4 regions of the Novosphingobium sp. TK46 genome follow, and region 3 is predicted to be linked to each of the others. Evidence: predicted binding sites of a transcription regulator. Region 3 holds the regulator's gene; each other region holds the start of a gene.
The links. Region 3 encodes LexA, which represses DNA repair genes until DNA is damaged. Its sites were predicted from a motif close to GTTCCNCNCTTGTTCT; they were not measured.
Positions count from the first base shown of each region.

Region 1 (7,826 bases), 160 kb from region 3:
CGGTGGCGGTGGGCTTCGGTATCGCAGCGCAGCGAACGTACGATTGGATAATAGCCAGACTTTCGCACGGCCGTCGCTCTGCCCAGCAGCCGCTCGGCGCGTAAGGGCGACAGCGCGACGTCAGCCCAAAGGATCAGCGGCAATAAGACCAGCCCATGCCGCCGCGAACGGCCTGATCAAGGTGGAGGTGGTCGGCGTGCGCGGCGTTGTAATCTGGAGAGAGTACGGTCGCGAACTCGCCGCAAGCGGCATCACGAACAGCGTGGAGGAAGGCTGCGGTCTTGTCGCTGGCAGGCCAGTCTCTCCGCACGATCACGCGACGGCCATCCTTCAGCCTGAAGGCGGCGATGTCTATGGCGTTACCCGTGGCATGCTCACTCCAGGTGCCGCGTTCACCCCCGCCGATGCGCCGGCAGTTATTGGTGCCGTAGTGTTCCAGCGATGCGACGGGCGAGCCCAGGATGGCTCGGGCTGCGGGTTGGACGCCATGGCGCAGCCAGCGCACCATCGCAGCATCCACGGCGCACGTCGCCTGCGCACCCGCGGGCCTCAGGACCAAACCAAGCGAACGATCATCCGACAGGACTTGTCGATCATCCCGCCGGCAGGTGCCCTGCCCGGCTGGCGCCAGCACGGTGAAGGCGATGCCGCTACGGCGCAGAAAGTCTCGGCAGGTTGAGGTGTCTGCGCGCAAGGTCGCAATCTTCGATCTGGCACCCCAGCCATCTGGCGTATCCTCGAACGACAGTGGAGCCCAGGGATCATAGCGCGGATGATCGTGCACCCATGCGCGTCCACCAACCAGGACTGTCAGTATAAGCAGGCCAGCAAGAAGCCAGGTGTCAAAGATAAATCGCACAAGGCAGCAATGCCCTCGGTCACGTTTAGCTGCCAAACCGGTGGTCAGCACCGGCGATCAACAAGCGAAATGCCTGTCCCAAGAGGCGCTCAGTTTGTGTGCAGTGGGATAAACAAAGCCGGGGCACGACACGCGAGCAAACTCCAGCCTAGTGGAAATCACGTGACTTGGGAATCACGCGCACGTCTCGGGGATGGCCTTGGTGAAAGCCGCATTCCCGATTTCCCGGTCCCGGTGGTGTCCACTGATCGTAATCGATCGGTTTGAACGGATCATCTTTGCCTTCGCGAAGGTTGTCACGTGGCCCCCACTTACTGGGCAGCGGATTGTTGCAATGGTCCGCGCGCGCGATGGTGGTGGGCAGCAGATCTTCGGACAGGCGGTGCAATTCGTGCGTGGCGTCGGTCATGTGCGCGGCAATTACGTGGATCACTTCGTCATCGTACTCGACCCGGCCGCGTACTTCCATCAATCGCGCGCCCATGACGACGCGCCGCTGCTTCTCCTTCAGATCGGGCCAGATGACGAGATTGATCACGCCGGTCTCATCTTCAAGCGTGATGAAGCAGACACCCTTGGCCGAACCCGGCCGTTGCCGGATCAGCACGACGCCAGCGACCTGAACCATGGTGCGGAACTTGCGACTTCGCAGGTCGCATGCACGCACGAACCCGCGTTCCGCCAGGCCGGGCCGCAAGAACGCGAGCGGATGTGCCTTCAGGCTGAGGCGCTGTGTCTGGTAATCGGCCACTACTTCTTCACTCAGCGGCATTTGCGGCAACTGCGTCTTCGCGCGTTCATCTCCCTCATCGCGAGCATCGGCGGCGGCGAACAGCGGCAAGTCCGGCCCGGCGATCAGGCTGCGTGCGTTCCACAAGGCCTGTCGTCGCGATAGAGCAAGCGAACCGAACGCATCCGCCGCGGCCAGCCGTTCGATCAAAGGCGGGGACACCTTGGCGCGTGCCTGCAATTCCGCGATATCGAGAAACGGCCCTCCCTCCACACGTGCACTGACGATCCTGGCGGCGGCGGCTTCGGGAAAGCCGTCGATCTGGCGCAATCCCAACCGCAGGCCGATGTGTCCGTCCGGCCTGCCGCTATCCTTGAACGACAGGTCTGCAGATGTCTTTTCAAGCGTACAGTCCCACTCGCTGGCGTTCACATCAGTGGGCAAGACAGGGACGTGGTGTTCCAAGGCATCGCGCACGATCTGCGCGGGCGCATAAAAGCCCATCGGCTGGGAGTTCAGCAGCGCACAACCGAAGGCAGCCGGAAAGTGGCACTTCAACCAGCTTGAGACATAGACCAGGTGTGCGAAGCTTGCCGCATGGCTTTCGGGAAAGCCATATTCGCCAAATCCCTTGATCTGATTGAAGCAACGTTCTGAAAAGTCGGCATCATAGCCGCGTTCGATCATCCGGCTGACCATCCGCTCCTGCAGCACGTCCAGCATGCCGCGCGATCGGAATGTTGCCATAGCCTTGCGCAACTGATTGGCCTCCTCACCCGTGAACTCGGCGGCATCGAGCGCGATTTTCATCGCCTGTTCCTGAAAAATCGGCACACCCAGCGTACGACTTAAGATAGAGGATAGTTCGTCTGGAGGGCCATGCTGCGGCGATGGTCCAGGGATGACCACCTGCTCACCGCCTCTACGGCGCTTGAGATAGGGATGCACCATGTCGCCCTGGATCGGCCCGGGACGCACGATGGCGACCTGGATAACCAGATCGTAGAACTCGCGCGGTCGCAATCGCGGCAGCATGTTCATCTGCGCCCTGCTTTCCACCTGGAATACGCCCAGCGAGTCGCCCTTCTGCAACATCGCATAGACCTCGGGATCCTCGCGTGGAACCGATGCCAAGTTCAAGCAGCGGTCGTGGTGGTTTTCCAGAAGATCCAGACACTTGCGGATGCATGTCAACATGCCCAAAGCAAGGACGTCTACCTTGAGAATTTTAAGCTCATCGATATCGTCCTTGTCCCACTCGATGAAGCTGCGCTCCGGCATGGCGCCATTGCCGATCGGTACGGTTTCGATGAGCGGGCCTTGGGTGAGGATAAAGCCGCCGACGTGCTGGCTGAGGTGCCGCGGCATTCCGATCATCTGCTCGGTCAACTTGAGAACGCGCTTTAAGTGTGGATCGGTAACGTCCATGCCGGTCTCCGCGACGTGCTTGTCGCCGATCTCGGTGCCCCAACCGCCCCAGACGGTCCGCGCAAGCGCAGCGGTAACGTCTTCGGTCAGACCCATCGCCTTTCCGACCTCACGGATCGCCATGCGTGGTCGATAGTGAATGACCGTGGCGCAAAGACCGGCACGCTTTCGCCCGTACCGACCATATATGTACTGGATCACTTCTTCGCGTCGCTCATGCTCGAAATCGACGTCGATGTCCGGAGGCTCGTTGCGCTCTTCGGTAATGAAGCGATCGAACAGAAGGCTGTGGACGGCGGGATCGACCGAGGTGATTCCCAAGCAGTAGCATACAGCGGAGTTCGCCGCCGAACCACGCCCCTGGCAAAGGATCGGCGGTTGGCAATTTCTAGCAAAATCAACGATATCCTTGATCGTCAGAAAGTACCTTGCGAGCTTCATCCTGCCAATGACGCTAAGCTCATGGACTATGCTGTCATGGACGTGCTCCGGTACGCCATCGGGATATCGGCGACCCGCACCGTCCCAAGTCTGCTTCACCAGATATTCTTGAGGATCCAAGCCATCGGGACATATCTCGGTCGGGTATTCGTACTTCAGGTCTTTCAGATTGAACCTGCAGGAATCTGCAACCGACCGCGATGCAACGATCGCATGTGGCCATCGGGCGAACAGATGGACCATCTCGTCCGGCGACTTCAAATGGCGTTCCGCGTTGGCTTCGAGCAGCAGCCCTGCGCCAGCCACCGTCGTCTTGTGACGGATCGCCGTCATCACGTCCTGCAGCGGCCGCCGCTCTACCGCGTGATAGAGCACATCGTTGGTCGCCAGGATGGACAGTCCGTTCGCTCTGGCCATTTCGTCGAGCTTTTCGATGCGGGCCAGATCATCACCGACATGCAGATAGCTGGCAGCAACGTGCTTCATGGTCACAAGTCGGCCGGCAAGTAGCGGGAGTAGACCGCGCAGGTCATCTGAATGCGTGGTTAGATCGAAAGCCTCGGTCGCCACCTGCGCGGTGCCGGATGACTGATCCACCGGACGCAAAGGCATGACATTGCTCTTGATCTCGATCGTGTACCTGATGGCCAGATCGCGCGGGGGCACAAGTATCAGGTGCAGGTCTTGCGCATGGTCGGCGAGCATATCCAAGGAGATCTCGCACACGCCCTTTTGCTGCCAACCACCTGACAGCGTGCCCATTCGTCCGGCAGAGATCAGACGGCACAATCGCCCGTAAGCCGCCCGATCTTGAGGGTAGGCAAGGAAAGCGAAGCCTTCGACCGTCTCGATGCGGCAACCAATGACAGGGCGCAACTTCACCCTCTGAGTCTCGGTGTGGATGCGTACCACGCCGGCAAGAGAATTGACGTCGGCGATGCCGATCGCATCGTAGCCCAGTTGATAAGCGCGCTCTACCAACTGCGCTGCATCGGACGCGCCGCGCAGGAACGAAAAGCAACTGGCCATGCCAAGCTCGACAAACGGCGCTGTCGTCGGCTCTTTGATCAGGTCCGGATCTATCGAGATCCGCCTGCGGTCTGGGGTGAGCGGCGCTTCGGGCATGATAATCAGAACACTGGTAGATGAAGAATCGTTCCTTTTATGTTCTAATTTGGCTTTTGTCAGGTTTCCGCTCGTCCGTTTTCCCCAGACGAAACAACGTACCCGCAAGCATCAGGCAGGAACGCGAACCTGATGAATGAATTGAGAAGGATGAAGGAGAGACTCCCATGCCTATGATCCAGACACGTGATGAGACGCAGCTGTTCGTCAAGACCCTGGGCGAAGGAAGGCCGGTGGTCCTCATCCACGGCTGGCCTTTGTCGTCGGACAGCTGGGATCCCGTGATGATCGCGCTTGCCGAACATGGCTATCGCGCCATCGCCTACGACCGCCGTGGCTTCGGTCGATCCGATCATGCGCCACGTGGCTACGATTACGATACGTTCTCGGATGACCTGGCCGAAGTGATGGCCGCTACTGGCGCGACACAGGACGTGGCGCTCGTTGGCTTCTCCATGGGCGGCGGAGAGATCGCCCGCTACATGTCCCGTCATGCCGGCAAAGGCGTAAGCCAGGTGGCGCTGATCAGCTCGGTAGTGCCTTACATGCTCAAGACCGACGACAATCCCAACGGCGTCGATGAAAGCGTGTTCCAGCAGATGACCGATGGAATGAAGACGGACTTCCGCCATTTCTTCACCGGCTTCATCAAGGACTTCTATGGAGTGGGCCTGCTCAGCCATCCGGTATCGGATGAAGAGCTGCGTTGGGCCTGGATGACGGCCATGAAGGCCGGCCAGTATGCCACGATCCAATCGGCCGCGGCTTTCGCCCATACCGATTTCCGGGGCGATCTGCCATCGTTCACGGTGCCCACCTTGGTGGTTCATGGCAATGCCGACGCGACGGTTCCGATCGAAGCTACCGGACGCGTTGTCGCCGATCAGGTGCCCGGCGCGCAATTCGTGGAATATCCCGGTGCGCCACATGGCGTGTTCGCCACGCACACGCAGCGTTTGTCCGAGGATCTGCTTCGCTTCCTGAGTGGAGGTGAGGTCGACAATCGGCAGGAGGTTTTGGACGCACAAACGGCGGCGTTGTTGTCCACACAGCCCCTTTGATCCTCAAGCCCACTCCCGGATCGGGAGTGGGCTTTCACCATCAGCCTGTAAACGCGGACTTGATCCGGTCGAAAAAGCCCTTCGAGCCCGGGCACTCGTCGCCGGTCTCGGTTTCCTGCAATTCGCGAAGCAAATCCTTCTGCTTGGCGGTAAGTCTGGTCGGCGTCTCGACGGTGATTTCGATCACCATGTCACCGCGTCCCCGACCTTGAAGCACCGGCATGCCGGCTCCACGTTTGCGCAACTGCTTGCCTGACTGGATTCCTGCCGGGATATCGAGAGCGAGCCGTTCGCCATCCACGCCGGGGATCTCGATATCACCGCCAAGCGCGGCGGTGGTAAAGGTGATCGGAACACGCGTGACCAGCGTGGTGCCTTCTCGCTCGAAGACGGCGTGGCGCTTCACATGCAGGAAGATATAGAGATCTCCCGGTGGCGATCCGAATGGACCCGCCTCGCCCTTGCCCGACAAACGGATGCGTGTGCCCGAATCGACGCCGGGAGGTACGTCGACTTCAAGCCGTGACGGCTTGTCGACCCGGCCCTCGCCACGGCAGATTCGACAGGGCTTTTCGATCACCTCGCCCCGGCCATGACAAGTCGGACAAGTTCGCTCGACCATGAAGAAGCCCTGTTGGGCCCTGACCTTGCCGTGGCCTCCGCAAGTCGTGCAACGACGAGACCCGGTACCAGGTTCAGCTCCCGAGCCATGACAAGGCTCACAAGCCTGCGATACCTCGATCTCGATCTCGGTCTTCTTGCCCTCGAACGCTTCTTCGAGGCTGATTTCCATATCGTAGCGCAGATCGGCACCACGACGGGCTTGCTGACGACCGCCACCTCCGCCGAACGCCTGTCCGAATATGGACTCGAAGATGTCGCCGATATCGCCGAAGTCACCGCCCTGCCCGCCGCCCGGTCCGCCGTTCTGGAACGCGGCGTGGCCATAGCGATCGTACGCCGCCCGCTTCTGCGGATCCTTGAGGCAATCGTAGGCAACGCTTATCATCTTGAAGCGCGTCTCTGCCTCTGCGTCGCCCGGGTTCTTGTCCGGATGGAACCGCATGGCAAGGCGGCGATAAGACGACTTCAGCGTCTTGTCGTCAGCAGTACGCTCGCATTCGAGCAGTTCGTAGAAATCTATCTCAGTAGCTGACACGTATTTTACCCTCGCGACACACTAACCCCCGCCGGCGCAAGTCGCACCGGCGGGGGTTGCGTCTTTCATCAGGTTATCAGCCCTTGTTCTCGTCGACTTCCGAGAACTCGGCATCGACGACATCGTCGTCGCCGCTGGCCCGTGCGCTGGCTGCATCAGCCTCAGGAGAAGCCGCAGAAGCCTGCTCCTTCTCGTAGATCGCCTGACCAAGCTTCATGGCGACTTCGGTCAACGCCTGTGACTTGGCGGTGATGTCCGCCGTGTCACCGCCTTCGATCGCGGTCTTGGTCGAAGCGATGGCGGCCTCGATCTCGGACTTCAGCGAGGCGTCGACCTTGTCGCCATTTTCGGAGAGCTGCTGCTCGGTCGCGTGAACCAGGCTTTCGGCGTTGTTCTTGGCCTCGGCCCCTTCACGGCGCTTCTTGTCCTCGTCGGCGAACTTCTCGGCATCCTTGACCATCTGGTCGATGTCGGCATCGGACAAACCACCCGATGCCTGGATGCGGATCTGCTGTTCCTTGCCTGTGCCCTTGTCCTTGGCGGACACATTGACCAGACCGTTGGCGTCGATGTCGAAAGTCACCTCGATCTGCGGCACGCCGCGACGCGACGGCGGGATGCCGACGAGGTCGAACTGGCCAAGCAGCTTGTTGTCCTGCGCCATCTCGCGCTCGCCCTGGAACACGCGGATGGTCACTGCCTGCTGGTTGTCCTCGGCAGTGGAGTAGACCTGGCTCTTCTTGGTCGGGATCGTCGTGTTACGGTCGATCATCTTGGTCATGATGCCGCCCAGCGTCTCGATGCCCAGCGACAGCGGAGTCACGTCGAGCAGCAGCACGTCCTTGACGTCACCCTGCAACACACCGGCCTGAATCGCAGCGCCCATGGCGACGACCTCATCCGGGTTCACACCGGTGTGCGGATCCTTGCCGAAGAAGTCCTTCACGACTTCGCGAACGCGCGGCATGCGGGTCATGCCGCCGACAAGCACGACCTCGTCGATGTCCTTGGCGGTCAGACCGG
Region 1 is NZ_CM143963.1:3,523,603-3,531,428, reverse strand. Features, by position in the region: gene ACXJ1Z_RS16890 (acyltransferase family protein) at 1-104, shown strand, start outside; gene ACXJ1Z_RS16885 (extensin-like domain-containing protein) at 134-784, opposite strand; gene ACXJ1Z_RS16880 (error-prone DNA polymerase) at 1,008-4,583, opposite strand; gene ACXJ1Z_RS16875 (alpha/beta fold hydrolase) at 4,751-5,644, shown strand; gene dnaJ (molecular chaperone DnaJ) at 5,685-6,803, opposite strand; gene dnaK (molecular chaperone DnaK) at 6,880-7,826, opposite strand, start outside.
Region 1: ACXJ1Z_RS16880 (error-prone DNA polymerase) is a predicted target of LexA. The motif match lies at 4,614-4,629, and genes of this name have one in related genera.

Region 2 (7,826 bases), 720 kb from region 3:
CCACCTGCCCGCCGCTTTCGCCATAGAACGCCGTCTGGTTGGTCAGCACAGTCACGGTATCGCCGGCTTCGACGAACGGCACTTCCTTGCCGTCGCGCACAAGCGCCACGACACGACCCTCGCCACTGTCGGAGGTGTAGCCGGTGAACTCGGTCGCGCCCTCGCGCTCGGCGATATCGAACCAGACCTCACCGTCAGCGGCCTGACCCGAGCCCTTCCAAGCGGCGCGCGCGGCTGCCTTTTGCTGCGCCATCGCCGCATCGAAACCAGCCCGATCGACACCGATCCCACGCGAACGCAGTGCGTCTTCGGTCAGGTCGTAGGGAAAGCCGAAGGTATCGTAGAGACGGAACGCGGTCTCACCCGGCAGCTCGCCGCCCTCGCTCATGCCGACGGTCGCTTCGTCGAGCAGGCGAAGACCATTGGATAGCGTACGGCGGAACTGAATCTCTTCGCGCTGGAGCGTCTCTTCGATCAACGGCTGGGCGCGGCCGAGTTCGGGGTAGGCCTGCCCCATCTCGGCCACGAGCGCGGGGACCAGCCGATGCATCAGCGGCTCCGATGCACCCAACAGATGCGCGTGCCGCATGGCGCGGCGCATGATCCGGCGCAGCACATAGCCACGGCCTTCGTTCGAGGGCAGAACCCCATCCGCCAGCAGAAACCCGGTCGAACGCAAGTGATCGGCGATGACGCGATGGCTCGCGCGCTGCGCGCCTTCGGCGGGCACGCTGGTCAGGCTTTCGGACGCGGCGATCAGCGCCTTGAACGTGTCGGTATCGTAATTGTCGTGCACGCCCTGCATCACCGCGGCGATGCGCTCCAGCCCCATGCCGGTGTCGATGGACGGGCGCGGCAGGTTGCCGACGATTTCGCCGGCCGCCTGCTCGAACTGCATGAACACCAGGTTCCAGATCTCGATGAAGCGGTCGCCGTCTTCATCCGGCGATCCCGGCGGGCCGCCCGCGATGTGTGGACCGTGATCGAAGAAAATCTCCGAGCATGGGCCACATGGGCCATCGTCGCCCATCGCCCAGAAGTTGTCCTTGGTGGCGATGCGGATGATGCGGTCTTCAGGGAGGCCGGCGATCTTCTGCCACAGCGCGAACGCCTCGTCGTCGGTGTGATAGACTGTGACCAGCAGCTTCTCTTCGGGCAGTCCCCAAACCTTCGTCAGCAGGGTCCAGGCGTGGGTGATCGCCTGCTCCTTGAAGTAGTCACCGAACGAGAAATTTCCGAGCATTTCGAAGAAAGTGTGATGCCGCGCGGTGTAGCCCACATTGTCGAGATCGTTGTGCTTGCCGCCCGCGCGAACGCACTTCTGCGACGAGGTTGCGCGCGGGGTGTCGCGGCTCTCCAGTCCCGTGAAGACGTTCTTGAACGGTACCATGCCCGCGTTGACGAACATCAGCGTGGGATCGTTGTACGGGACGAGCGGCGCCGACGCGGAAACCTCATGCCCTTGCGAGCCGAAGTATTCGAGGAAGGAACGGCGGATTTCATTGGTCGAGCGCATGGCTCAAGCCGATAAATCAGCCCTGCAGGCGCGGCAAGCGCGAAGGCACGATCATGCTCATCGCGGATCCGGCGAATCTGGCATCATGGCGGCCTCGGCAGCGCGCGGGCGCATGACCCACAACGCCTTGGGCCGGATGCTGAGCTTAAGCGGAAACATAAGGCGCACGACCTCGCCATCCAGCGCGACCGGATGACGGCCCGACCGTGAGATCAGCACTTCGCGCGCATCCGAAAGCGTCGCGAAATCCTGTTCGCGGTCGGCTTTGCCGCGCAATATACGCAGCGCTTCAGCGACAAGACCGGGGCCGCTGCGCGCCGTGACGGCGTAAAGCGACAGCACGCCATCTTCCAGGCTTTCACGCTGACCGACGGCGCCGGCCCCGAGCGAATAGCGATTGTTGCCGACAAACAGCAGCGGCGTTCGGACCAACTGCACGCGACCGTCGATGCTGATGCGAAGCTTGCGCGATCCCGGACGCCAGAGAACGCGTACAGCCGCCGGTATGGTCGCGAGCCACTTGGGTAAAGGCAGGCGATCGCGGTCGCGAACCATCCGCGGGTAGATCCCGAAAGAGGCATTGTTGATGAACACGCGGTCGCCCGCCAACCCGAAATCGGTCCGGCGCGCCTCACCCCGGCATGCGACATCGGCGGCGTGCGCGAGCGTACCGTCGAGACCGATCGCCTGCGCGAAATGATTGAGCGTGCCCAGCGGCAGAACGGCGAGACGCCTGTTCTGATTAGCCAGAACACCGGCTGCGGCAGAAATCGTACCGTCGCCACCGCCCACGACTACGGTATCGCCTTGCGCCTGCTGGACCGCCTCGGTCACATCGTCGCCATCGACCATCCGCAATGCGATCTCCGCGCCAACCGCGTCGAAGGCATCTTGCACCTGCATCGCCAGCTTATCGCCGAGACGGGACGCCAGCCCGCCATTGCGATTGATGACGACGGGTAGCGGCGGTTTGTTGGCCATGGCTGCGGCAACCACTGCGCGGCCTTCATGTTCCGCAGCCAAGTATGTCAGGAACGGTCCTGTCGCCGGTGAAACGATCTGAATGCGGTTGCCAAGTCCGCTGTCGTCAGGTTCGGTCCGACAGAAAGCGTCGTGCTTGCCTGATCCGGATCAGATCGTCGAAGCCCTGAAGACCACGCATCCCACGCCCGGAAACGAGATCAGCGTCGATCGATACGAGATTGGCTGACGCACCTTGGATCCGGCACTCGCGCGCTGACGAGTGCCGGACCTAGGATCAAACGTCGTCTTCCTCGGAAGGCCCAGCCATCATTTCTTCGGCAAGACCGGCGGTGCGATCACGAATCGCCTTCTCGAGACGATCGCAGACCTCCGGGTTGTTCCTCATGTAGGTCTTGGAATTCTCGCGACCCTGACCGATGCGGATCGAGTCGTAGCTGAACCAGGCACCCGATTTTTCCACCAGGCCGGCCTTGACGCCAAGATCGAGGATCTCGCCGATCTTGGAGATGCCTTCGCCGTACATGATGTCGAACTCGACCTGCTTGAACGGCGGCGCGACCTTGTTCTTCACCACCTTTACCCGGGTCGCGTTGCCGACGATCTCGTCGCGGTCCTTGATCTGGCCGGTGCGACGAATGTCGAGACGAACCGAGGCATAGAACTTGAGCGCGTTGCCGCCGGTCGTGGTCTCGGGATTGCCGTACATGACGCCGATCTTCATGCGCAGCTGGTTGATGAAGATCACCATGCAACGCGAACGACTGATCGAGCCGGTGAGCTTGCGCAGCGACTGGCTCATCAAACGAGCCTGAAGGCCGACGTGGCTGTCGCCCATCTCGCCCTCGATCTCGGCCCGCGGAACCAGCGCCGCAACCGAATCGACCACCAACACGTCGATCGCGTTGGAACGCACCAGCGTATCGACGATCTCGAGCGCCTGTTCGCCAGTGTCAGGCTGCGAGACGATCAGTTCGTCGATATTGACGCCCAGCTTCTTGGCATAGACCGGGTCGAGCGCGTGTTCGGCGTCGATGAAAGCGGCGGTGCCACCGATCTTCTGCGCTTCGGCAATGCAGTGCAGCGCCAGAGTCGTCTTGCCCGAGCTCTCCGGACCATAGATTTCGATGACGCGCCCGCGCGGCAAACCGCCGACGCCCAGCGCGATGTCGAGCCCGAGCGAGCCGGTGGAAACGGACTCCACCTGCATCGTCTCCTTCGAGCCGAGCTTCATCGCGCTGCCCTTGCCGAATGCGCGGTCGATCTGCGCGAGTGCGGCTTCCAGGGCCTTTTGCCGGTCCATTGCGTCCTTGTCCTTGCCTTCTTGGATCAGCTTGAGCTGAGCAGCCATTTCGTTATCTCCTCGCTACCGGGCTGACCGGAAAGGTCAACGTCCACGCCAGCGGATGTATTCTCTTTGTTCCGATAGAACAAGAGAGGAACATGTGCTGTTGGCAAATTTAAGCGGGCTGACCGTCTAGCTCGATGCCGGCGCCAAGGCCGTCATCGTCGATCGGACACGTGGCGCGGCCGATTGCCTCGCAAAGGTCGGTTTCGCGCCAACCCCTGTGTCGGCGGACGCGGCGGCAGCGGCGATCAATCGGGCAAACTCGGCATCGTTCAACGCGGCGGGGGGACGCCCGTACAAGTCATGACTCGCCTGATAGACGCCGCGCATCCATCCATGCGGGCCGCGTCCCATTTCCACAGTTTCCAGCCACAAAGCCGCCAATCGCGGCCCGGAGAGCTCCGCTTCCAGCCCGCTGGCATAGCCGGCCAGGCGAATCCTGCCGATGCCTGGCGTATAATGCTCGAACGCCATTCGCTTCGCCAACGCATGGGCCAGAATGGGCACGCCTCCTGCAGGATCGCTCGCCAAATCCTCGCTTGCAGGGACGAGTGCCGCGAGCATCTGTCCCTCGCGACCGGCGCCAAGGCCCGCAGCGCCTTCGCCGCGCGCGATCAGCCGGTCGGCCAGGCGCGCAAGCGGGCGTGTGTCGTCGCGCGCGTCGGCACGTCCGCCGGCGTAGTAGCCGCCCAGCCCGGCAAGCAGACCGAACACCATGACAGCAAGGACGAACAGCGACCTGCTAACGCGCGCGGCCTTGCTCATGGGGCCGGCTGCGCCGAACGCGCCAGAACGTCGCCGACTTTTTCCGACAGTTGCTGCACCGAGAAAGGCTTGGGCATGAACCAGGCGTTGGCGATGCCGATCTCCTTGCGCAGCTGTTCCTCGGCATAGCCGGACATGAACAGGACCGGCAGGTCCGGCACGATCTCACGGATGTGGCGCGCCATCGCCGGGCCATCCATCGTCGGCATCACCACGTCGCTGACCAAGAGATCGAAACGCTGGCCCTGCTGCACCAGATCGAGCCCCTCTTCGCCATCCCGCGCGGAGGTGACCTGGTAGCCCTGCCGAGTGAGCGCCCGCTCGGCGACGACGCGGACGGGATCCTCGTCCTCGACCAGCAGGATGCGACCGCCCCCGGCCCATTGGCGGGGCGCTTCGGCAGGCTTGGCCAGCGGGCGCGCGGCTCCGGGTCCGGCATGATCGACCGGTAGATAGACCGTGAAGACGGTGCCGATCCCCACTCTGCTGTCGGCAAAGATGAAGCCGCCCGATTGCTTGACGATGCCGTAGACCGTCGAAAGGCCGAGGCCGGTACCCTTGCCCTGCTCCTTGGTGGTGAAGAACGGCTCGAAGATCTTGCCCAGATGCTCGGGCGCGATGCCGCCGCCGGTGTCCTCCACCCGCAGCGCTGTATATTCACCGACCGGGATGATCTCGCTGCGCATGGCGCGGACGTCGGCGGTGGTGACGCGGCGGGTCGAAAGATTGAGCCGACCCGAGCCGTCGCCGCGCGACTGCATGGCGTCGCGCGCGTTGACCGCCAGGTTGACGATCACTTGCTCGAGCTGGGTGGGATCGGCGCGTACGGGCCCGAGATCACGGTCGTGGGTGACGACCAGCTGGATCTTCTCGCCGATCAGCCGACGCAGCATCTGCGAGACGTCGGCGACGACATCGGGCAGTTGCAGGACTTCGGGCCGCAACGTCTGCTGACGGGAAAATGCGAGCAACTGGCGAGTCAGCGAGGCCGCGCGGTTCGAGTTGGCGCGGATCTGCTGAATATCGTCATAGTCCGAATCGCCGGGCGTGTGCCGCATCAGCATCAGGTCACAGGTTCCGAGGATCGCGGTAAGCACGTTGTTGAAATCGTGCGCGACGCCGCCTGCGAGCTGGCCGACCGCCTGCATTTTGGTGGCTTGCGCGACCTGCCGCTTGAGCCGCGTCTCTTCGGACGAATCGGTCAGCCCCAGCAGCACTGCCGCCTCACCCAGGCCGCGCACACCGGCGAGGCTGAGCGAGACCGGCTCGTCGGCCTGACCGGTAAGCCGCACGGCGATGTCCCCGGCGGCGGCGGGCCCTTGCGCGAAACGGCGGATCGCCTCGGCCAGCGCGCGCTTGTCTTCCTTGACGACCAGGTCGGTGGGGTAGGTCGGCGGGGGCTGGCCTTCGCAGAAGGCGGCGCGCATGAACGCGGCATTGGCGAATAGCAGGCGACCATCGCGATCCGCCATCGCCAGACCAAGCGGCAGCTGGCCCAGCAGAGCCTCGAGATGCGGCACGGCGGCACCGGTGCCCTCTCCGGCGCCGATCCCCAGGCCGGCATCGACGACCAGGATCAGCGATGGCGTCGTCAGCGGATCGGGATCACCGGACTGATCGAGGTTGGCGACCGGCACATGGTACAACATGAGCGGCGTCGCGCGCTGACCATCGCGGGCCCAGACGATGCGATCGCCCTCTTCCTGGCGCAGGAGATCGACGAACGGCTGGCCGACGACCGAGGTCAGCGCATCGCCGGTCGCGCGCTCGGCAAAACCGGCGCTGGCGGCACGGATCTGACCATCAGGATCGACCAGCGCCGCGGCGATCCCGGCGTATGACAAGGCTCGACCCAGCTTGTCGTCAAGATGCGCCACCAGCTCCGACACAGGATCACCCTGAATGTGCGACGCGAACTGCCAGACCAGGAAGTCCTCGCCCCGGCCTGCTCGCTGGACATGCGCCTGCCAGTGCTGAGCGCCGGCCGCATCCACGGCATCGAGCGCCAGTTGCGCCCCGCCGTCGCGCCAGGCGAGGCGCACCGCCTCTGCAAGGCGTTCGCGCGAGGGATCGTCGATCGGCAGGTGCGGCGGGGCGCTGCCGGCGCCGAACCACGCCTCGTACAACGAATTGGCGCAGACCAGGCGCCCGGCCCGGTCGGTCACCGCCACGGCCGCGTCGGGACGTTCGATCGCGGCCACGGTCACCGACCAGTCCGGGGTCGCGAACTCCTGCTCCGGCGCGGCCGCGCGTTTCCTGCTTACCGCGAGAGCGGCTGCTCCGAACGCGAGCAGGCCGGCGACGAACACCGCGACCACCACGCCGTCATGGGTGGCGAACCACACCAGGGCGATGCTTGCCGCGATCGCGACGATGATGGCGGCGAGTTCGCCCGGCCCGCGTACGGGTCCGGCCTCGATCACGAATCGGGCTCGTTCATGCCCGCGGCTCCAGCAGCGGCGCCCGCGCGGGCCGCAGCTTGCGCGCGCGGTGCTTGCGGCCGATCCATGCACGCCAGAACCACATGGCGATGAAGTAGCCGACGATTGCGGCAACGACCGAGATGATGAACAGGCCGATGACGAGTGACGGCGCCGCGTCGGAAAGGAGCCAGTAAAGCCAGTCGCGCAGGCTGGCGTGTTCCTTGTACAAGCGCCAGAACGTCGAGATGTCGGCGTGATAACCCAGGTGATTGCCGATCCAGATCGAGCCGATCAGGATGAACGGCGTGGTCGGCGGGATCGACAGGAACGTCATCGCGACCGCCAGCGGGATATTGCCCCGGAAAGGCACGCACATCAGCGCCGCGCCGACGATCTGCACGCCGGGTATCATCGCGAAGATACCCACGAAAATGCCCAAAGCCACGCCACGCGGAACCGAGCGCCGCGTGAAGCGGAACAGTTCCTGCCGGCGCGCCAGCGGCGCGGTCAGACGGTTTGCGGCCAGCGATTCGTGCGTCGGTATCTGCGAATGGAACCAGCGCGCGATACGGGCAGACAGCGTGCTCATCCGTGCTCTCGCATGATCCTGCCTTGTTCACGCTTCCAATCGCGCTCCTTGACCGTGTCGCGCTTGTCGGCCGCATTCTTGCCGCGTGCAAGCGCGAGTTCCACCTTGGCGCGGCCCCGGCCATTGAAATAGATCGACAATGGAACAAGCGTCATACCCTTGCGCTCGACCATGCCGTGCAGCTTGGCGATCTCGCGTTCCTTC
Region 2 is NZ_CM143963.1:2,961,532-2,969,357, reverse strand. Features, by position in the region: gene alaS (alanine--tRNA ligase) at 1-1,516, opposite strand, end outside; gene ACXJ1Z_RS14245 (diacylglycerol/lipid kinase family protein) at 1,574-2,497, opposite strand; gene recA (recombinase RecA) at 2,775-3,848, opposite strand; gene ACXJ1Z_RS14235 (hypothetical protein) at 3,975-4,610, opposite strand; gene ACXJ1Z_RS14230 (hybrid sensor histidine kinase/response regulator) at 4,607-7,033, opposite strand; gene ACXJ1Z_RS14225 (DUF2062 domain-containing protein) at 7,047-7,622, opposite strand; gene smpB (SsrA-binding protein SmpB) at 7,619-7,826, opposite strand, start outside.
Region 2: recA (recombinase RecA) is a predicted target of LexA. The motif match lies at 3,925-3,940, and genes of this name have one in related genera.

Region 3 (7,826 bases):
GTCGGCATCTTCGCGATCAGGCGATGCGAGCTGATCTTGCGATGCTCAGGGTCAGCGATGTCGGTGGAATCGTGGTAGAAGGCTGAAAGTGCACCGACGACGCCGCACATGATGGCCATCGGGTGGGCATCGCGACGAAAGCCGCGATAGAAGGTCGCTAGCTGTTCATGCAGCATCGTGTGCCGTGTGATCGTGCTGGAAAACTCCTCTAACTCATCGCCTTTGGGCAACTCGCCATTAAGCAGCAGGTAGCTTACTTCCATGAAGCTGGAGCGCTCAGCCAGCTGACCGATCGGATAACCACGATGGAGCAGCACGCCTTCATCGCCATCGATGTATGTCAATGCCGATTCACAAGCCGCGGTCGATGTGAAGCCGGGATCGAAGGTAAACTGTCCCGTCTGCGCATACAGTTTGCGGATGTCGATCACGTCCGGACCGACACTGCCTTGCAGGATCGGATAATCGAAGTCCTTGCCTGCGGTGTTGAGCTTTGCCTGGTTTGCCAAGTACCTGTACTCCCTAGACTTGCGACCCTGCCTGGACGGAAGCTTGCGCGGCAATCCGCGCGAGGCTTTCGTCCCGACCGAGCAGAACCAAAACGTCAAAAATTCCCGGCGAGGTCGTCTGCCCCGTCAGCGCGGCCCTTAAAGGCTGCGCAAGTTTGCCGAGGCCGAGACCAAGCGTCTCCGCCATGTTCTTTAGAGTGGACTCGAGGCTGTCCAGTGTCCAGTCCCCAGCCGCCGCCAGCCGATCGTGCATTTCTGCCAGTCGCTCACGCGCCTCGTCGGTTAGCAACGCCGCTGCCTTGTCGGTGAGCGCGAGCGGTCGCGCGGCGAACAGGAAGCCGGCGCTTTGGGCCAGCTCGTTCACGTCCTTCGCACGCACCTTCAACACCGGCATCGCGCGCGTGAGCAGGTCAAGATCTACACCCGGATGCAGCTGCTGGCCGACCAGACCCGCCAGCATGATATCGTCGGCCTCACGCATATAGTGACCGTTAAGATTCTGTAGCTTGGCCAGATCAAACCGCGACGGCGACTTGCCGACGTCCGCCATGTCGAACCAGTCGACGGCCTGATCGCGACTGATGATCTCGTCATCGCCATGACCCCAGCCCAACCGCAGCAAATAGTTGAACAAGGCTTCCGGCAGGATCCCCAGGTCGTCGCGATACGCATCAACGCCAAGCGCCCCATGGCGTTTGGAAAGCTTCGCGCCATCGGCTCCGTGGATGAGCGGGACATGGCCATAAACCGGGCGCTCCCAGTTCTCGATCGCTGCCATGGCGTCGATGATGGCAAGCTGGCGAAAGGCATTGTTGAGATGATCGTCGCCCCGCAACACGTGCGTGACAGCCATGTCATGATCGTCGACGACCACGGCGAGCATGTAGGTTGGCGTCCCATCAGACCGCAGGAGTACGAAATCATCGATCTCCTCGTTGCGGACCGTTACCTTGCCTTGCACCAGGTCTTCGATCACGGTTTCGCCCTCGCGCGGGGCCTTGATGCGCACCACGAACGGTGCATCGACCGGGCGCGTCTCGGGACCGGCGTCGCGCCATGGACTTTCAAGGCGAAACGGACGACGCTCCTCCTGCGCCTTGGCCCGATGAGCGGCGAGTTCCTCCTGCGTCATGTAGCATGGATAGGCCTGGCCAGCAGCGATCAGCGCATGAGCGACCGCCGCATGGCGCGCTGTCCGCGAAAACTGAAACACCGGTTCATCGTCGCCGCCGAGACCAAGCCAGTCGAGACCGTCGAAGATGGCCTCGATCGCCGGCTCGGTCGAGCGGGCACGATCGGTATCCTCGATCCGCAGCAGGTACGTTCCGCCGTGATGACGGGCATAGAGCCAGTTGAACAATGCGGTGCGAGCGCCGCCGATATGCAGGTAGCCGGTCGGCGATGGCGCGAACCGCGTGACCACCGGACGCGTGCCAGCAGGATGCACAGGGTCAATCCTTTCGCCCTGGGCTGCTGCTGCTACGCTGCCGCTTGCCATCTAGCCAACCTTCCTGTCCAATACGCGGGTGGCGTACGCGCCGCGCGCCGCCATATTCCGCCCCCATCACTTCGAAGAGCGCTGCATTGCAACATCGGCCATGGAACAGCCTGCGCCGCTTGTCGAGAGGCTTGGCCGCTCTCGAACGTTTTCTTGGCGAAGCAGGCTTCGAGCGGGCGCCGTGGCTGGCCGTGGCGTTCGGAAGCGGCATAGCTTTATGGTTCACGTTACCGGCGCAGGGCCATTGGCTCGCTCTGATGGCGATCTGCATCGGGATCAGCATGGCATCGGCAGCGATCTTGCGGGAGCACGGACACTACCCTTATCTTCGTCTAACCGGGATCGTCATCCCGTTCGTGGTGGCCGCAGGCTGCGGCTCGGTCTGGGTTCGTTCAAGCATGATAGGCGCCGAGCCGATCGCACATCCTGGCGTTGCGATGCTCGCGGGGAGGATCCTCTCCATCGAAAAGCAACCGGCACAAACACGAAGCCGGATCATCATGGCCACGCGAGAGCCTGGTACGGCTCGCGCAATCCGCGTTCGGCTCAACTTGCCTGACGACAAGGCTGCTTTGGGTACTTTGCAGCCGGGCGCGATCGTGCAGGTACGTGCGCGTCTGGTCCCGCCGGCGCCGCCAATGCTGCCTGGCTCTTATAACTTCGCACGTTCCGCGTGGTTTGCCGGGCTCGCCGCTACCGGAACGGCCCTGTCCCCGCTGGAGGTCGTCAAGCCGGGGGCAGGTGGAGCACGGTTGAATGAGGTGCAGCGCCGGTTGACCGATCATGTGCGCGCCCAGCTTTCGCCTGAGCAGGCTGGCATAGCAGCAGCCCTAACGACGGGTGATATGGGCGGCATCACTGCCATCGACGCGCAGGCAATGCGCGATTCCGGTCTCGCCCACCTGCTCTCTATCAGTGGCCTGCATGTGAGCGCCGTCATCGGAGCGCTCTACTTCGCGGCTTTGCGCCTGCTGGCCTTGTGGCCGTGGCTTGCGCTAAGAGTGCGATTGCCGGTCGTGGCCGCGGGGTGCGGCGCACTCGCAGGAATCGGCTACACCCTGCTGAGCGGGTCACAAGTCCCGACGGTTCGTTCGTGCATCGGAGCCTTGCTGGTCCTGGCGGCGCTGGCGCTTGGCCGGGAGGCGCTGTCGCTGAGAATGCTGGCGCTTGCCGCGTTCCTCGTCCTGCTCGTCTGGCCCGAGGCGATCATGGGGCCCAGTTTTCAGATGAGTTTTGCAGCGGTGCTGGCGATCGTCGCGCTGTCGGGCGCCGCGCCAATCCGTAGTTTCCTCAAGCCGCGTGAAGAAAGTCCGCTCGTACGGGGTGGGCGCCATCTCGCAATGATTTTGCTGACCGGGATACTGATCGAGGTAGCCTTGATGCCGATCGGGCTCTACCATTTTCATCGTGGCGGCATCTATGGAGCGCTTGCAAATGTCGTCGCTATCCCGCTGACAACAGTGATTATCATGCCATCAGTGTTGATCGGACTGGTACTCGACACGGTTGGCTTTGGGGCACCAGCGTGGTGGGTGGCAGACACGGCGGTCTGGCTATTGAAGGCCGTCGCGCAATGGGTCGCGCGACAGCCCGGCGCTGTGACGACCATGCCGGCATTTGGCGGCGGTTCGTTCATGCTCTTTGTCGTCGGCGGTTTATGGCTGGCACTCTGGAGCGCTCGAATCCGCTGGCTGGGGTTGGTGCCTGCCGCAATCGGTACAATTCTGGTGGTGGTGGTTCAGCCAGCTGACCTGTTGATATCGGGAGATGGACGACATGTTGGCTTGCTCGGCGACGACGCCAGTAAGTTGTTCATCCTGCGCGAGAGCCGAAGCAATTTCGCGCGGGATAATTTAATTGAGGTGGCAGGGATGAGCGGGACACCGTTGGTCATCACCGCATGGCCGGGCGCGCGCTGTAATCGTGATGCGTGTATTGTGACTTTACGCAGGGGCGAACGCGACTGGTCTGTACTTCTGACGCGCAGCCATGGTGCTTTGCCAGAGCGGGCGCTGGCGGCCTCCTGTGACAGGGTCGATATTGTGGTATCGGATCGATGGCTGCCGAATAGCTGCCAACCACGTTGGTTGAAAGCAGATCGACGGCTGCTCACCAGGGCAGGTGGACTGGCAATCGATCTTCGGTCCGCAAGGGTGACGAGCGTTGCACAAGGCGAGGGCCAGCATGGTTGGTGGCATCAGGAAGTCACGGCCTGGCAACGCAAACGATCAATTGGCCCCAGCACGACGACCGCACCGGGTAATGGAATGTTGGCCGGTAAAATTTAGACAAGCGCCGAGATATACTTTGCAAACGCCTGATCTCCCTATTAAATTGCCCAAGGACCAGCCTTTCGCGAGCAACGAATGACTGGCGCCTCGCCATTCCAAGTGTCTGTCCGACATCAAATCCCGCCATCTTCCGCCCGAGTTCGGATTGCGTTGAAACTGGTTCATACATTGAGCCCGACGCGAAGCCCCGCTCAATGATAGCGGCGTAACAGCCCCGCCAACTTACCCTGAACCTCGACTTCTCCGACTGCGTAGATTTGAGGCTCGTACGCTGCGTTAGCTGGATCCAGTCGTACGAACCCGTCCTCGCGCCGCAAGTACTTCAGCGTCGCTTCCTCGCCGCGTATCAAGGCTACCACGATCTCGCCATCACGAGCGGTGTTCGTACGCTTCACCAGCGCGAAATCTCCGTCGAGTATGCCTGCCTCAATCATCGAATCGCCAGAGACTTCAAGCGCGTAATGTTCGCCTGAACCCAGCAGCGCGGCAGGAACGGGCAACATGGCTTGCCCCTCCAGCGCCTCGATCGGCATACCAGCGGCGATACGGCCATGCAGGGGGATTTCGATGACATCGTTGGCGGGACGCGGTGTCGGCGCCCGCGGCTTCGCCAAATCGATACCGGTGCTAATCGACCGCGAGGGGACAACGCGTGCACCAAGATTATCAGGCTGCTTGAGCACTTCCAAAGCACGTGCTCTGTTAGGCAAGCGGCGGATAAAACCGCGCTCCTCAAGAGCCGAGATCAGGCGGTGAACGCCCGACTTCGACTTGAGATCAAGAGCCTCCTTCATCTCCTCGAAACTGGGAGAGATACCCGTCTCCTCCAGCTTTACCTGGATGAACCTGAGCAATTCGTGCTGCTTGCGCGTCAACATCTTCGCCGCCTCCTTGGGCGTTGTTCTCGTGAACAATTAGCGAACAAGTAAGCAACAAAAATTTGCCCGTCAAGCCATTCCGCCATTTTCGAGCCAGTACGCGATAACCTCGTCGCCCTCGCTTGCCGGTTGTGCGTTGGCTGGACGATCTACAAGCACGTTGCTGACCGCCAGCGCACTCAATGCGCTGCTGTCTTGCTGAGGATGAACGATCACGATCTGCCCGTTCCAGTACGCGCGGACGAAGGCGCGTCGTCCACCGTTTGCTCGCAAGTGGGCGCCGAGCCGCAAGGTCATAGACCGCGGCGTCGGAGCAGCCGCCCCGAGCAACGCTCGCAGCAGCGGCAACATGAAGAGGTATGCCGTCACGTGGCTCGACACAGGATTGCCCGGGAGTCCGAGTATGATCTGCTGCCTCGCGCCGACTGTCCTGGTGGCGACGAGGATCGGCTTTCCGGGTTTGATAGCAACGCGCCAAAAGCCCAGTTCGGCACCCCAGGCTTCGAGCGCCGGCTTGACCAAGTCGTGATCGCCTACCGACGCACCGCCGCTGGTCACGATGACATCGGCGTCGGAGCCCTTGGCGAAGGCAGTTGCCAGCGCGCCGAGCGTGTCGGGTATCGGGCCGATCCGGCGAACCTCGCAGGGCAAGGAGCGCGCCATAGCCGCCAGCATCACGCCATTGCTGGCGGGGATTTGGTGATCCGAACATGTCGCTGGATGGGCAGAGAGTTCGTCCCCACTATCCATGATCAGCACCTTCGGTTTGCGATGAACAGCGATATCATCGTGCCCGGCACTAAGCGACAAAGCCAGTTGGGCAGGGCCCATTGCCATACCGCGCGGCAGCACTTGCTGACCTTCCGAGAAGTCCATGCCACGCGGCCGGATATGCTTGTTGGCCGGTGATGGGCGATCGCCTGACAGCACGATGCGGTCGAGGTCGCGCGTGACATCCTCCTGCAGGATAACCGCCGCTCCATCGGCGGGAAGCATCGCTCCGGTCGATATGCGAATAGCTTGTCCGGCTGAGAAGCTTTCCATGAAGGGATGCCCGGCCGCACTTTCTCCGACGATCCGCCATGGGCCGCTCAGATCGCCTTGGGTAACGGCATAGCCATCCATTGCCGAAAGTGCGGCGAAAGGCTGGGTTCGGCGCGCCAATAGCGGCTCGGCCAGGTAATGCCCGAGCGCAGCTTCGACTGCGATACGCTCGATCGGCAAGGGCGAGACCAAGGCCAGCAGCCGCGCCTGCGCCTCTTCGAGCGGGATCGGCGGCTCTCGGGTCATGACGGCAGCGCGCGCCAGTGCCCGGATTTACCGCCGCGCTTCTCGATCAGCCGTACATCCTCGATCACCATCGCCTTATCCAGCGCCTTTGCCATGTCGTAGATCGTGACCAGGGCGATCGTAACCCCGGTGATCGCTTCCATTTCCACGCCGGTCTTGCCGGTCAGGGATGCAGTGGCGACGGCGCGGACGGCATCAGCTTCAAAGGCGAAATCGAGGTTGACCGCGTCGATCGCCAGAGGATGGCACATCGGGATCAGGTCAGCCGTCCGCTTGGCTGCCATGATGCCGGCGATGCGCGCTGTGCCAAGTACATCACCCTTGGGAGCATTTCCCTTTCGGATGGCGTCGAGGGCGTCGGCGCTCATGCGGATGCGGCCGGATGCGACCGCCAAACGGTGAGTCTCGTTCTTCGCACCGACATCGACCATCCGCGCGGTGCCGTCGTCATCGATGTGTGTGAGTGATTTGCTCATCGTTTGATTGCCGCAGTTGCCGGTGTCCTGAACAGTGGCAAGGTAGGCCGATCGGGCTCATCGCAGCGAGGACCGATCGATATCCAAGAGTGATCTATCATCGGGCGATCATGGCAGAGCCGCTCGCGGTAGGACAGGGACTTTACGCTGCCCCTCAGCCAAACAAAAGCGCGTGCGTTGCCGCTTCGACGTCGGATTGTCGCATGAGGCTTTCCCCCACCAGGAACGTGCGCGTTCCACACTTGGCGAGCCGTTCGATATCGGCGTGACTTTCGATCCCGCTTTCACTCACCAGCAGCGTTCCCGCAGGCGCCAGGGCCGTAAGCCGCTCGGTCGTCCCAAGATCGGTCACGAAGCGTTTCAGGTCACGATTGTTCACGCCGATAAGGCCTGATTTCAAGGTGCTCGCGCGCTGCATCTCATCCTCATTATGAACTTCGACGAGCACATCCATTCCGCGCTCGATCGCGGCGGCTTCGATGTCGATCATCAATTCATCTTCCAGCGCCGCTACGATGATCAGGATCGCGTCGGCCCCGATCGCACGCGCTTCGGCAACCTGCCACGGATCGATCATGAAGTCCTTTCTCAGGACCGGCAGTTCACACGCTGCACGAGCATCGACGAGATAATCTTCATGGCCTTGGAAATAGGATGCGTCGGTCAGCACGGAGAGGCAGGCGGCGCCTCCGCGCTGATAGGCCATGGCGTGTTCGGCTGGACGAAAGTCATTCCTGATCAGCCCCTTAGAGGGGGATGCTTTCTTGATCTCAGCGATAAGGGCAAAACCATTTGCCGCCTTCGCCTCCAACGCACGGCGAAAACCACGAGGCGCGGTCTGCTCGCGCGCTTTGGCATCGAGGTCGGCGAAGGTCTCGAAGCCC
Region 3 is NZ_CM143963.1:3,679,201-3,687,026, reverse strand. Features, by position in the region: gene ACXJ1Z_RS17595 (citrate synthase) at 1-509, opposite strand, end outside; gene gltX (glutamate--tRNA ligase) at 523-2,007, opposite strand; gene ACXJ1Z_RS17585 (ComEC/Rec2 family competence protein) at 2,139-4,295, shown strand; gene lexA (transcriptional repressor LexA) at 4,490-5,176, opposite strand; gene ACXJ1Z_RS17575 (molybdopterin molybdotransferase MoeA) at 5,246-6,466, opposite strand; gene moaC (cyclic pyranopterin monophosphate synthase MoaC) at 6,463-6,942, opposite strand; gene trpC (indole-3-glycerol phosphate synthase TrpC) at 7,097-7,826, opposite strand, start outside.

Region 4 (7,826 bases), 1.9 Mb from region 3:
TCGTCCCCTCCTTGGGGCGGTGGCGGCGGGTAGAGCCGGGTCGCGCGGCGCTCATGCGTGCCGAGCTCGAGCAGATCGCGGCACAGCCCTCGTTGTCCCCCGACGTCAGGGAACAAGTCGGCAAAAGCCTTGGCTGAGCCTGCCGACGAAGCGGTCGAGGCGGTACGCGCCCCTTGTCTGCAGAGTATCGCGCACGCTTTCCTCGGTCGGCGCGGGGGCGTTTCGCAGGGCGCGGTCGCCGGTCTCAACGTCGGTATTGGTTCCGGCGATGATCCCGAGGCGATCGCCGAGAATCGGCGGCGCGCGATCGCGATCGTTGCCCCCGGGCATCAGCTGGTCACCGCCTATCAGGTCCATTCAGCGCAATGCGTGATCGTCTCGGATCCCTGGGGCGATGCCGATCGTCCGCATGCCGATGCGCTGGTCACCGATCGTCCGGGCATCGTGCTGGGTATCCTCACGGCGGACTGCGCGCCGGTGTTGCTGGCCGATCGCGAGGCTGGCGTGGTCGGTGCCGCACATGCCGGTTGGAAAGGGGCGATCGGCGGCATCACCGACGCCACCGTGGAGGCGATGGAGCAGCTCGGCGCCCATCGCGCCAGGATCGCCGCCGTGGTGGGGCCATGCATCGCGCAGGCAAGCTACGAAGTGGATGACGCTTTCCAGAGTCGGTTTCTCGACGAAGATCCGAACAATCTCGTTTGGTTCGAAGCCGGCCGGGCCGGGCACTGGCAGTTTGATCTCGAAGGCTACGTGGCCGCCCGATTGCGCGCTGCCGGGGTCGGGCAGGTCGAGCGCCTGGGGCTCGACACGTATGGGGCACCGGGCCGCTTCTTCTCGTATCGGCGCGCCTGTCACCAGGGTGAAGCGTCGTATGGACGTCAGATTTCCCTGATCGCGATCGGCTGAAGTCACCGTCCGTCTTGCCAAAAAGGCGGTTGGCAGGTGGCGCAATCGCAGCTATCAGCGCGCCAAGTCGGCGTCGGCTCGGGGTTCCCGTGCGTCCGGCTGTGGGCGGCATTCGGGTATTCACAGCCACCACCGACTAGGAATTTCGCTTGGCGCCGGGTTCGGTTGCAGGCATCGAGAAGTCTACGAGAGTAGGGCAAGGGCGAACATGGCAGAAGAAGCGGTCACGGGCTCCCCGGATCTGGTCACGGGACCGGACCTGGTCACCGGCGATGGAGTGCGGCGACGCGACTTCATCAACATCGCCGCGGTCAGCGCCGCGGGCGTCGCCGGCGTATCGATCCTCTACCCGCTGATCAGCCAGATGTCGGCCTCGTCCGACGTTCTGGCCGCCTCCTCGACCGAAATCGATATCTCGTCGATCAAGTCCGGCCAGGCTATCAAGGGCGTGTTTCGCAAGCAGCCCGTGTTCATCCGCAACTTGACTGCCAAGGAAATCGCCGAAGCCAACGCGGTTCCCATCTCCTCCCTGCGCGATCCGCAGACGCTCGCCGAGCGGACCAAGGAGGGCAAGGAGAACTGGCTCATCACCATGGGTGTCTGCACCCATCTGGGGTGCGTTCCGCTAGGCGCCGGTGAAGGCGAAACCAAGGGCGAGTTCGGCGGCTACTTCTGCCCCTGCCACGGCTCGACCTACGACACCGCCGCGCGCATTCGCAAGGGCCCCGCACCGAAGAACCTCGAGGTTCCGACGTACGAATTCACGTCCGACACCGTCGTCAAGATCGGCTGAGGTAGACCATCATGAGCTTTCCCTGGGCCCAAGAATACAAGCCGGTAAATCCGTTCATGCGGTGGGTGGACGAGAAGCTGCCGCTTCCGCGTCTGGTCTACAATTCGCTGGGCGCCGGCTATCCGGTTCCGCGCAACCTGAACTACTTCTGGAACTTCGGTATCCTGGCGGGTCTCTGCCTGATGCTGCAGATCGTCACCGGCGTGGTCCTGGCGATGCACTATGCCGCCAACGCGGGCGTGGCCTTCGACAGCGTCGAGCACATCATGCGCGACGTCAACTGGGGCTGGATGCTGCGCTACGCGCATGCCAACGGTGCCTCGGCCTTCTTCGTTGTCATCTACATCCACATCTTCCGCGGCTTCTTCTACGGTTCGTACAAGGCTCCGCGCGAAATGGTGTGGCTGCTGGGCGTCACCATCTTCCTGCTGATGATGGCCACCGCCTTCATGGGCTACGTCCTTCCCTGGGGTCAGATGAGCTTCTGGGGCGCCAAGGTCATCACCGGCCTGTTCAGCGCCATTCCGTTCGTCGGCGAACCGCTGCAACAGTGGCTGCTGGGTGGCTTCGCGCCCGACAACGCCGCGCTCAACCGCTTCTTCTCGCTTCACTTCCTGCTGCCGTTCGTGATCCTGGGTGTCGTCATCCTGCATATCTGGGCGCTGCACATCCCCGGCTCGTCGAACCCGACCGGCGTCGAAGTGAAGACCGAGAGCGATACCGTGCCGTTCTACCCCTACTTCGTCGCGAAGGACGGTTGGGCCGTGGGCGCGTTCGCGTTCCTCTACTGCCTGGTGCTGTTCTTCTTTCCGAACTACCTCGGGCACCCGGACAACTACATTCCGGCCAACCCGATGAGCACACCGGCGCACATCGTGCCCGAATGGTACTTCTGGCCATTCTACGCGATCCTGCGCGCCTTCACCTCGGACTTCTTCTTCATCCCGGCCAAGCTGATGGGCGTGCTCGCCATGTTCAGCGCGATCCTGGTGTGGTTCTTCATGCCCTGGCTCGACCGTTCGCCGGTTCGCTCGGGTGCGTACCGTCCGCTGTATCGCAAGTTCTTCTGGGCGCTCGTCGTCGACGCGCTCATCCTGGGCTATTGCGGCGGCGCGCCGGCTGCGGAGCCTTTCGTGATGATCAGCCAGATCGCCGCGATCTACTACTTCGCGCATTTCCTGATCATCGTGCCGATCGTGTCGGCCATCGAGCGTCCCGATCCGCTGCCGTTCTCGATCACCGACGCCGTGCTCGGCAAGGATGAGAACGTGCCGCTGATGGCGAGCCCGACCGCGCCGTTTCCCGGCACGACCTCGACCCCCGACCACAGCCACGCCTGACCCGATCGAGACGGAAATAACGCCATGATCCGCATCATCTCCATCCTCGTCGGACTGTTCTTCACAGTCGGCCTCGCGTGGTCGTTCGCCAACGGCGCCTACACCGAGATCACCGAACCCGCGCCGGTGACCGCCGAGCACGAGTTCCACCTGCACCCCAAGGAAGTCAGCTTCTCCAGCGACGGCGCGTTCGGCAAGTTCGACCGCCAGCAGCTGCAGCGCGGCTTCCAGGTGTACAAAGAAGTCTGCTCGGCCTGCCACTCGCTCAGCCACGTCGCCTTCCGCGACCTCACGGCGCTGGGCTACAGCGACCCGGAAGTGAAGGCGATCGCCAAGGGCTTCCAGGTTCCCGGCACCGATCCCAACACGGGCGAGGATGCGATGCGTCCGGGCATGCCCACTGACTACTTCCCCAAGCCGTTCGCCAACGACATCGCCGCGCGCGCTGCAAACAATAACGCGGTTCCGCCGGATCTCTCGCTGATGACAAAGGCGCGTCACGATGGCGGTCCGTATGTCTATTCGCTGCTGACCGGCTACCAGAAGCAACCCGCCGCGCTGCTGAAGGAATTCCCGGATGCCAAGACGCCTCCGGGTCTGCACTACAACCCGTACTTCGCAAACCTGAACCTGGCGATGCCGCCGCCGCTGACCAGCACCGGGCAGGTGTCCTACAGCGACGGTACCAAGGCCACGGTCGACCAGATGTCCAAGGACGTAAGTGCCTTCCTGATCTGGACGGCCGAGCCCAAGCTCGAGAAGCGCAAGCAGACCGGTTGGCCAGTGCTGGGCTTCCTGCTCTTCGCCACCGTACTCGGCTTCATGTCGTACAAGAACATCTGGTACGAAAAGAAGAAGAAGGCGGCCTGATCAAGGCCACCCAGGCGGAACATGCAGCGCCCCTGCCATCCTTGAGATGGCAGGGGCGTTTTGTATTGGTGATGGACATACGAGCCGTCCTCACAAACGGACCGCGGGTACCGTACCGATGTTCACACCATGATCGCTGATGTTCTGTCGCCGTGTACCGGCGTGTGCCGGATCGATGATGCGACGGATCACTGCAGCGGCTGCTTTCGTACCCTCGAAGAGATTACCGTCTGGTCCAGGCTTTCAGCGCCTGACAAGCTGCAGATCATCGGCAAAGTCCGATCGCGTATTGGTACGGCGCCAACGCATCGCGATCGTTAGAGCATCGCACGATCCGGCCACTACGCCTCGTAAAGTCCCATCACGCCCTGTCGCCGGATCGGGGCTGCTTTACTTGCTATTGCGATCCTGCGTCGGTGTCTGTGCCCGCTGGTTCTGCTCAGCGCCGGCTCGTCAGCAGAGCACCGCAAAGCCAGTGCCGGTGCACACCGATGCGCTTGCCCAGAGCCACTCGCGATCCCGCCATCGGCGCTCAAACCTCGATGCCAACCAGCGATGAGCCGTCAGTCGCTTGCGCCCCATTGTATCGTATGGGGGTCGGCTCCGGTGACGAGGCGGCGCATCGATGTGCGGGCAAGCCGTTCGATTTCGACCTTGCGCCGCGGCGCGGCAAGCTTGCGGGTTGACGCAGGACGAAGGATCTCGGCGTCGTAGCCGTCGGCGACAATGAGGCCGCACCGACCCGGCAGAAACGCTTCGCTCTCGAGACAGGCACGGTCTAGGCTCGGCGCGAGACCCCAGTAGAACCTGTCGCAATAATCGAGGTAGTCGGTCCATTTGGCGTCGCCCAGCAGATCGGCTCGGCTCACCTTAACCTCGACTATGATGATGGCACCCTTGGCGTCGATGCCCATCAGATCGGCGCGCCGACCACAACGCAGCGGCATCTCGGGCACGCACCAGATGTCGTTGCGCGCGAAAAGGCGGCAGATGCCGCGCATCACATCGCTGGCGACGTAAGTGGTTGGCGAGGGCCGCACGGGTATGGCCGGATAGGCACGCGAGTCGTGTAACGTCATGCCACCCGCATTAAGAACATAGCGGGAACTTGCAACCTCTCAGACGAGCTGATGCGTACTCACCTAAGCAAGCCGCGTCGAAATGGCGTCTCTTGCCGCAAGAAAATCTGCCCACAACGCACGCGCCGCAGCATCGGGAGAACCGCCGCTGGTATGGGCATATAGCAGTGCGGCGATACCACGCTGCAGAACATCGGCCAGATCCTGCATGTCATCCCGCAGGGCTGCATCGGCGCATGGGCCTATCGTAACTTGTAATCCGCGATCGATCAGAAGGGAAAGATGAGCCATGTCGATCCGGGCGATCACCCCCACGGTGGTCGCAGCCTCATGGATCGCCGACCAAGCGGTGGTGAGCGCCATGGGTACGCTGGCTGTTGGTGTTTCGATCCCCATAGGATGCCTGCGGCCAGGAAACGGCCGGGCCTCGTTCAAGTCGATCGCAGATGCGTCCATAGTGGCGCAAGCTAGCGAACCAGGCTTGCCAAAAAGCTAATGGCCGCTGGTGGATCGTCCCATGAGCGGTGCGAGCCCAGCCTGCATCGCTTGAAAAGCCGCTGGCATCGGCCGCAGCCCTCTGCTAGTCGCCCGACCGTTGCACCCGTAGCTCAGCTGGATAGAGCGCTGCCCTCCGAAGGCAGAGGTCACAGGTTCGAATCCTGTCGGGTGCACCATTCCAAACACATCGGTCGCCGATCTCGCCTTAAGCCTTGAGCAGGTCGAGCGCTTTGTCGTGGACGTAGTTGTATGCCATCCGCAGCAGCTGGCGCGCGCCGCTGTCCGCCATGCGCCTGGTGCGGGTGATGCCGGGGGCCAGCGTGTTGTTGCGCTCGATAATCTGGTCGCTGGTCCAGTTGGCGACGAATGCGGTCTGCCATGGGTAGTTCGGGACCAGCCAGGCCTTGTTGTTCTCGATCACCAGGCCTGCCGACGTGTTCTCGCGGCCTTCGGGTGCGACCGAGATGAAGGTCGTGCGGTTCTCCTTGCCCAAGCCATTGACGAAGGCGTTTCCGGCAATCCGGCCGACGGCGCCGTTCGGCAGATCGATCATGTAGTTCGTCATCGTGCCGCGGCTGTCGTCGAAGCTGCTGTCGAGCACTTCGATGTTGGGCGCGCGGCTCTTGATGTAATGACCGCCGGTGCCGCGTTCGAAGCGCGAGTTGGTCACCTTGAGCGAGCGGACCCGACCGATATACATGGCGTGCGCGCCATTGCCGCGCGGATCCTTGCCAAGGCCGGCGAAAGTAGAGCGATCGACGGTGACGGTGTTGGTCGAGGCTTCGTCGCCCGAAAGAATGCCGCACTGCGCATCGATGAATGTGGAGCCGACGACCGTCAGGTTGGCCTGTTCGAGCCTGATGCCCGCACCATTGCCATCGGGCACGACCTGATGCGTGAAGCGAATGCCTTGCACGTGCGCCCCGCGGCCTCGCAGTACCAGCGTGGCCTTACCCTCGCAGACGCCGCCGTCGAAAGTTACGGTGCCGGGCTGGCGCGCGACGAACGCGACGCGGCCCGCGGCCTGCACCGCGCAATCGGCGTAGCGGCCGGGAGCGATGAGGATGGTGCCGTCACCGTCGCCGATCGCGTTCACCGCCTCGGTCAGGCTGCCGAATCCCTTGCCACTCTCGGATACGAAGAACGGCGCCGTCGACTGGGCCATCGCCGGCCCGGCGGTCAGGAACATGACGGTGGCGAGGATGGGCAGACGCACGGCGGGGATTCTCCAACGGTTGTAGCGTGCATAACCACACGCGCAGGTGCTTGGCATCCTTTGCGGCAAGTTGGTTGCCGCCGTGTGCCAAGGCTGGACACTCACCGTACCAATCGTGACCCAAGATAGGTGGCGAGATATTCGAGCAGGGCGATGCGGCGCTTGAGCCCGCTGTCGGTGACCGCGTCGACGTCGAACCAGCGGCGCATCACCGGGTAATCGAGATCGATCACTTGGCCCATGTACTCATCGGCGTGCAGGCCGCCATGCTCGTCGCCGAGCGGCTTGAGACGCCGCTGGATGGCATAGCTGTTCTTGCGCAGCCAGATCGGACGGATGCGCGTCGCCCATTCGTCGAAGCGATGGCGCCGGCTCGGAGGCTCGGCGAAGTGGTGGCCATAGGCGGAAGGCCGCGCCGCCAGCACCGGATCGATCGCGTTGAGCAAGGCCGCCTCGAACACGCCCGCACGCTTGAGCGGCATGGGCAGGGTCATCGCTTCGGCCACCACGCGCTGGTCGAGGAAAGGAAAGGTGTAGGGGCTGTAGCGCGCTTCGACGCTCAATTCGCGCCCGAACAGGCTGCGGCCGCGAAAGCGCGGGTAGAGCTGCTCGATCAGGGTGCGAGGCAGGACGCCGGTGTCGCCGGGCCGCTCCAGCGCCTCGAGCATCTTGTCGCGGATCCGGCGCAGGAAGGCGCCGCCGTCGAAAGCTGCGGTCATGTCGCGGCGGTCGTACCGGGCGAAGAAGCTGTCGGCGACATCGGCGACACGCAAGGGGCGATCGGGCAGGAAGAAGAAGTCGCGATAGATCTCACCCGCGCCGCCCGAGATGGTCAGCGCGCCGTCGCGGTGGCGACGGTCGCGGGCGTAGGAGTTGCCGCCGTTGTCGAACAGCCCACCGAAGTTGGGCAGGCCATCGTTCTCCTCGAAATTGCGGGCGACTTGCTCGGGAAACGCGTCGGGGGTGATTTCGCGATAGGCGTCCTTGTCGATCCATTCGACCGCGAAGCCCTCCGCCGCGCCGATCTGCTGCGCTATCTTCACGTCCTCGCTGATCGGCCAGCCGTAGACATAGACCTGCGGCGTACAGCCGAGGGAGCGCAGCACCGCATAGACCAGCCG
Region 4 is NZ_CM143963.1:1,789,746-1,797,571, forward strand. Features, by position in the region: gene pepN (aminopeptidase N) at 1-137, shown strand, start outside; gene pgeF (peptidoglycan editing factor PgeF) at 130-909, shown strand; gene petA (ubiquinol-cytochrome c reductase iron-sulfur subunit) at 1,118-1,702, shown strand; gene ACXJ1Z_RS08595 (cytochrome b) at 1,714-3,042, shown strand; gene ACXJ1Z_RS08600 (cytochrome c1) at 3,067-3,912, shown strand; gene ACXJ1Z_RS08605 (DUF1289 domain-containing protein) at 4,042-4,233, shown strand; gene ACXJ1Z_RS08610 (MmcB family DNA repair protein) at 4,476-4,913, opposite strand; gene ACXJ1Z_RS08615 (hypothetical protein) at 5,055-5,354, opposite strand; tRNA gene ACXJ1Z_RS08620 (tRNA-Arg) at 5,589-5,665, shown strand; gene ACXJ1Z_RS08625 (right-handed parallel beta-helix repeat-containing protein) at 5,695-6,705, opposite strand; gene ACXJ1Z_RS08630 (asparagine synthetase B family protein) at 6,807-7,826, opposite strand, start outside.
Region 4: ACXJ1Z_RS08610 (MmcB family DNA repair protein) is a predicted target of LexA. The motif match lies at 5,005-5,020, and genes of this name have one in related genera.